3 regions of the Shewanella sp. 38A_GOM-205m genome follow, and region 2 is predicted to be linked to each of the others. Evidence: predicted binding sites of a transcription regulator. Region 2 holds the regulator's gene; each other region holds the start of a gene.
The links. The regulator NrdR, encoded in region 2, represses ribonucleotide reductase genes. The targets are predictions, from matches to a motif close to AAACACNANATNTNGTGTTT.
Positions count from the first base shown of each region.

Region 1: the regulator NrdR is predicted to act here: its motif matches at 1,164-1,183, upstream of nrdA (class 1a ribonucleoside-diphosphate reductase subunit alpha).
Region 3: the regulator NrdR is predicted to act here: its motif matches at 996-1,015, upstream of nrdD (anaerobic ribonucleoside-triphosphate reductase).

Region 1 covers NZ_JADP01000006.1:100,497-102,768, reverse strand. The annotation lists gene nrdA (class 1a ribonucleoside-diphosphate reductase subunit alpha) at 1-1,004, opposite strand, end outside; gene N512_RS0107580 (HAD family hydrolase) at 1,488-2,156, opposite strand; gene ubiG (bifunctional 2-polyprenyl-6-hydroxyphenol methylase/3-demethylubiquinol 3-O-methyltransferase UbiG) at 2,161-2,272, opposite strand, start outside.
Region 2 covers NZ_JADP01000001.1:130,568-132,839, reverse strand. The annotation lists gene ribD (bifunctional diaminohydroxyphosphoribosylaminopyrimidine deaminase/5-amino-6-(5-phosphoribosylamino)uracil reductase RibD) at 1-834, opposite strand, end outside; gene nrdR (transcriptional regulator NrdR) at 875-1,327, opposite strand; gene glyA (serine hydroxymethyltransferase) at 1,437-2,272, opposite strand, start outside.
Region 3 covers NZ_JADP01000025.1:19,548-21,819, forward strand. The annotation lists gene N512_RS0114355 (hypothetical protein) at 87-830, shown strand; gene nrdD (anaerobic ribonucleoside-triphosphate reductase) at 1,041-2,272, shown strand, end outside.

The DNA of each region.
Region 1 (2,272 bases), on a different contig from region 2:
TAGTCCAGGTGACGGATACGGTTGTCTTCAACACCACGGTTATTTTTCAGTACCAGCAGCGATTCAACTTCCAGGTGCCAGATAGGGTAGAACAGAGTTGCAGCACCGCCGCGAACGCCGCCCTGGGAGCAGGATTTCACCGCAGTCTGGAAATACTTGTAGAAAGGCAAACAACCTGTGTGGAAGGCTTCACCACCACGAATAGGGCTTCCCAGAGCGCGAATGCGGCCGGCATTCACACCGATACCGGCTCTCTGACTGACATACTTGACGATGGAAGAGGCCGTGGCATTGATGGAATCCAGGCTGTCGTCACACTCGATCAGCACGCAAGAGCTGAACTGACGGGTCGGCGTACGCACACCGGACATGATAGGCGTCGGCAAAGAAATCTTGAAGGTAGAAACCGCATCATAGAAGTCTTTGACATACTGCAGCCGGGTTTCCTTCGGATAACGGGCAAACAGGCAAGCAGCCACCAGAATATAGAGGAACTGGGCACTTTCGTAGACTTCATGAGTCACACGGTTTTGTACCAGATACTTGCCTTCCAGCTGTTTGACGGCGGCATAGGAGAAGTTCATATCGCGCCAATGGTCGATATAGCTGTCGAGCACATCCAGCTCTTCACGGCTGTAGTCTTCCAGCACATGCTTGTCGTACTTGCCCATGGCGACCAACTTGCTGACATGATCGTACAGTTTTGGCGGCTCAAACTGACCAAAGGCCTTCTTACGCAAATGAAAAACAGCAAGGCGAGCGGCCAGGAACTGATAGTCCGGAGAGTCGGGAGAGATCAGGTCGGCGGCAGCCTTGATAATGGTTTCATGGATGGCCTCGGTGGGGATGCCATCGAAAAACTGCAGGTGAGAACGCAACTCCACCTCGGAAACCGAGACGTTGTTTAATCCTTTGGCTGCCCAGGTGATAACGCGGTGGATCTTATCGAGATCTATCGTCTCGCGTGCGCCACTGCGTTTGGTAACTGTCATAGTGCTATTCATTGAAGATAGGCCTTGGTTGTAATATCTGTGAAATGACGCGACGGCGTCATTAAACCTTCCCTTGTAAAACAATCAACCGAACAGTTAACGACGGCGGCCCGAGAGGGCTCTGTTAACCGGGAGTTTCCAGTGCAAGACTAGTATGTCTGATTGCTACCGATACACAAGATATGGTGTCTTTCTATATCTTGGATAACAAGATAGTGAGGTATGGCACTTTTTGCAAGCCTGAGTTTTGGGTATATCTTGTGGATATCTTGAGGATATTGACTGACCGATTCCGCAAAGCGGCATCATTGCTGGCGCACAGTCGTCATGGTCAAAATTCAAGCGATCTCACTCAAGGTGATCGACTGCTAAAATAAGCAGCGATCCGCGATCCCGCACAGATCCGGTCGGTTAAAGCAGTATCCGGACTGCGACTTTCTTTAAGGTCTTGTCTACTCAGGAAAACAGTGCCAATTTAGCGCTTGTCTTACCTTGCTACCACAATGGCAGCGACATCACTGCCTGTGGATGATTTAACTGCCAATCGGCACCCCATTCCGCCGGTTTATCCTCGGCCGCTAGATATCCCCACATGGCGATGGCAGAGGGCATATTGACCGCCTGCGCCGCGGCTATGTCGCGCTCGGCATCGCCAAGATAGAGAATACGTTCGGTCGCGCAGTTAAGCTGCTGAGCAGCCAGCAACATAGGGGCTGGGTGGGGCTTACGATAGAGGGTTGTATCGGCACTGATCACCGCATTAAAGCGTCTAAGCAGCCCCATGCGCTCTAACAAGGGGCGGGTAAAACGCGCCGGTTTATTGGTGACAATCCCCAGCGGCAAGGTTCTTGATAGGGCACTGTCCAGCAAGGCTTCTATGCCTTCAAACAAACAGGCTTTTTGGCCGTTGACCGCATCATATTCCCTGAGCATCGCTTGCCGGAGATGCTCCTGTTCCTCGGCTGAGGCTTGGGGCACGGCGGCTTGCACCATGGCAAGCGAGCCGTGAGAGGCCAGAGTGCGCAGAAGTTTGCGCTTATCCTCTATCGATACTCCATGGGATGCCAGCGCCAAGGCCAGCGCTTCGGTTAGATCCTCGGCGGTATCCACCAGAGTCCCGTCCAAGTCGAACAGAATCCCTTGAAACGGCAGCTTAGGCGTCATGGCATCAGTCCTGGCGTTGGCAGGCAATCATATAGTTGACTTCAACGCTCTTGGTGTAACTGAATACGCCACTCAAGGGGTTGTATTTTATGCCCAGCGCGTCACGGCACAATAGT
Region 2 (2,272 bases):
CACCAATGTGGTGACATAAGGCGGCAAAGCGGCTAGGAATTCATCCTCATAGGGACGGCAGCTGACCAAGAGCACTGGGCTCACAATCTTCAATAACCTGGCATCGAGCGGCATACGGCAGTTGCTGTCGAGTATCACCCGCAGCGGTTGAATAAGCTGTTGCTCGCTGAGGGTTTCACCCAGGCTGCCAAGCTCAGAGTGCCGGACATTCAGGGAGGGGTCATCGGCCAATACGGTTTCAATGCCGGTGAGCAAAGCGCAGCTGCGGGCCCTGAGCCTTTGCACGTCGCGGCGCGCCTCGGGGCCGGTTATCCACTTGGACTCGCCGTTGGCCAGTGCCGTCTTACCATCGAGACTCGCCGCCAGCTTGAGCGTGACCCAAGGGCGATTTCGCTCCATCCGCGATAAAAAGCCCGGATTCAACTCTCTGGCCTGCTCGGCCAAGAGACCGCTCTGCACCTGAACCCCGGCCTCCTGCAGCATGCCGATACCTCGGCCGGCCACCTGAGGGTTGGGATCTGTCATTGCCACCACCACCCGCTTGAGGCCATGTTTAATTAAGGCTTCGGCACAGGGCGGCGTGCGACCATAGTGACTGCAGGGTTCGAGGGTGACATAGGCAGTAGCGCCGCGGGCCTTATCAGCGGCCATTTTCAGGGCATGTACTTCGGCATGGGGCTCGCCGGCACGCTGATGCCAGCCTTCGCCGACAATCTTGCCATCGGCATCTATGATGACGCAGCCGACATTGGGGTTGGGGCGGGTTGTATAACGGCCACGGCGAGCCAGCATTATGGCGCGGCTCATCATGGTGATATCAGTATTGGACCACATGGGGGTTTCCGTTACTTAACAGTTGGCTGTGACTGACAGCCTATTTTTTCTCCAGCTTGGCAATCGCTTCACCAAACTCTGACACATCTTCAAAGGCACGATACACAGAGGCAAAGCGAATATAGGCCACCTTATCCAGCTCAATAAGATGATCCATCATCAGATTGCCGATCATTTCCGAGGTCACTTCCCGCTCGCCTGTGGCTCTGAGGGTGGACTTGATCTTGCTGATCGCCTCTTCAATCTTATCCATGGAAACCGGACGTTTCTCGGCGGCGCGCAGCATACCGCCGCGCAGCTTGTCCTCATCGAACGGTTGCCTGCTGCCATCGCGCTTGATCACTCTGGGCATGACAAGCTCGGCACCTTCAAAGGTGGTAAAGCGTTCATGACACAGAGTACATTCCCGGCGACGGCGCACCTGATGACCGTCAGCCACCAGCCTGGAATCTATCACCTTGGTATCCGTCGCACTGCAAAATGGACAATGCATTATGCCTCCTGGTGCTCAGTTGCCAGCAGCGGCTGCTGCTAAATGGCAGAAACAAAAATGGCCGCTGAATTCAGCGGCCATCGAAGTTTATCCTATTCCCTTGAAAAGGTTAACCGTAAACAGGGAAGCGAGCGCACAGTTCCAGCACCTGGCCCTTCACGCGCTCGATAACGGCGTCATCGTGAGCATTGTCGAGCACATCACAGATCCAGCCGGTCAGTTCACGTGCTTCGGCTTCCTTGAAACCGCGGCGAGTGATGGCCGGTGTACCGATACGCACCCCGGAGGTCACAAAGGGTGAGCGGGGATCGTTAGGCACAGAGTTCTTGTTGACTGTGATATTGGCACGGCCCAGAGCGGCGTCGGCTTCTTTACCGGTCAGCTCACGGCCAATCAGGTCCACCAGCATCAGATGGTTGCTGGTACCGCCGGAAACTATCTTGTAACCGCGTTCGAGGAACACCTCAACCATGGCCTTGGCGTTATTGACCACCTGCTGCTGATAGGTTTTGAATTCCGGCTCCAGTGCTTCTTTGAAGGCCACGGCTTTACCGGCGATAACGTGCATCAGAGGACCACCCTGACCGCCCGGGAATACCGCGGAATTCAGCTTCTTGTACAGATCTTCATCGTCGGCAGCCGACAGAATCACACCACCGCGGGGACCGGCCAGTGTCTTGTGAGTGGTCGAAGTCACCACGTGGGCGTGCGGCACAGGGTTAGGATAAACACCGGCAGCGATAAGACCGGCCACGTGTGCCATATCGACAAACAGGTAAGCACCAATCTTGTCGGCGATTTCGCGCAGCTTGGCCCAGTCAACTATGCCTGAGTAGGCCGAGAAGCCGCCGATGATCATCTTGGGCTTGTGTTCCAGCGCCAGCGTTTCGAGTTCGCTGTAGTCAATCTTGCCGGACTCATCGATACCGTAAGGAATGATGTTGT
Region 3 (2,272 bases), on a different contig from region 2:
CGCTTCAAGGGCGATTTTTTGACAATTTTTATGACAATCTTGTCTTAAAAACAACCGCTTGGGCGTCGATATGACGGAAAACTGACATGCAGCCTATCCATTCCTCTGTGGATCCCAGATTGTCCGGGGTCGATGCCTATGGCGTCAACAATCGTCTTACCAGCGGCAGCGGCCTCTCGGTTGTCGACACTGAAACTGTCAATGACAACAAGAGCCAGGGCTCTGCCTCGGCAAACATAGGGCAGGACAGCATATCCCTTTCCAACGATGGTAAAAGAGCCGCGCGGGTGCAGGAGTTGGCCAAGGAGTTTTTCGGCTCAGGTCAGTTCAGCAGTGCCGATTTACCCAAGCTTCTGGCGCGCCTAGGCGACGAAGGGCTGTTGTCTGAAAGCCAGATGGCCAGATTGCAGGGCAGCGGCCTGATGGGAGTTGATACCAAAGATAACGCCAGCCTCAAGGAGTTTATTCAAGGCCAGATTGGTATGCTCAGACAACAGGCCAGTCAAAGCCCTTTGCTCAACGCACTCAAGGGGGCGGACAGCCTGATGGGCAATATGGGGATGATGTATACCCCATCGAGCTCTTTGGCGGCCAACAAGGTAGCAGCTCAGTTGGACGCCGTGCTCAAGGGAGAAAACCAAACTGCCGAGAGCGCAGAGAACAACAGCAACAAGCTAGCGGGTAAGGCCTATTCCGCACTGCAAGATCCTCAACTGTTATCCCGGCTCAGTGGTGTCAGCGCTCTGATGCGCACCGCAGCAGCCATAGGCAGCCAGCAGCAGGGCAGTGGGCAAATCAATAGTTATCTGGCCTTGGCAAAGAGGTACTGACTAGCGGCCGTTTGGGTCTCGGTCAAGGGAAAAATCTCCACAAGTTGTGCTCGTCGGCACTAATCCCATAGTGTTGTTCATCCTCTTCAATACCATGATCCAGATCATGGTATTGAAGAGCGATTTGTCGCTTAATTCTCTACATATTGTGCTTGGTTAATAAAACACCACTATATATGGTGTTAAATAAACAACATGGAGATTAGAGAAATGCCGGTAGTGATTAAGCGGGACGGGTGCCGTACTCAGTTCGATGAAACAAGGATAAGGGATGCGGTGCTGGCAGCCTCTAGCCACTGCGGTATAGAAGATGTGGACTATGCGGCCACAGTCGCAGCGCTGGTCACCCAGGCGGTAACCGACAAGGCTGAGGTCAATATCCAGGAGTTGCAGGACAGGGTCGAAAACCTGTTGATGGAAGGGCCGTACAAACAAGTGGCCCGTAGCTACATTGAATATCGTCACGACAGAGATATCTGCCGTGAATCCAGCAGCCGACTGAATCTGGAGATCCGCGGCCTGGTCGAGCAGAGCAACGCGACCCTGCTCAACGAAAATGCCAATAAAGACTCCAAGGTGATCCCCACCCAGAGGGATCTCCTAGCCGGTATTGTCGCCAAACATTATGCCAAACATCATATCCTGCCCAAGGATGTGGTTGCCGCCCATGAGGCCGGTGAGATCCACTATCACGATCTCGACTATTCGCCTTTCTTCCCTATGTTCAACTGTATGCTGATCGATCTCGGTGGCATGTTGACCCAAGGGTTTAAGATGGGCAATGCCGAGATTGAGACACCAAAATCCATCTCGACTGCGACCGCAGTTACCGCGCAGATCATCGCCCAGGTCGCCAGCCATATTTATGGCGGCACCACAATCAACCGCATAGATGAAGTGTTGGCCCCTTTTGTGGCCAAGAGCTACGACAAGCATTATCAAACTGCGCTCAAGTGGGGGATTACCGATGCCAAGGCGTTTGCCACAGAGCAGACCAAGAAAGAGTGTCACGACGCCTTCCAGTCGCTGGAATATGAGGTCAATACCCTGCATACCGCCAATGGTCAGACGCCTTTTGTTACCTTCGGTTTCGGTTTGGGTACCAGCTGGGAGTCGAGGCTGATCCAAGAGTCTATTTTGCGGATCCGCATGGAAGGCCTTGGCAAGAACCGCAAGACAGCGGTTTTCCCCAAGTTGGTGTTTGCCATTCGTGATGGTATCAACCATAAGGCCGGCGACTGCAACTACGACATCAAGCAGTTGGCGCTCGAGTGTGCCAGCATCCGCATGTATCCGGATATTCTCAACTATGAGCAGGTGGTCAAGGTTACTGGCTCATTCAAGACTCCTATGGGTTGTCGCAGTTTCCTTGGCACCTATGAGGAAAACGGCGAGCTGCTGCATGAAGGTCGCAACAACTTAGGCGTAGTCAGCCTGAACTT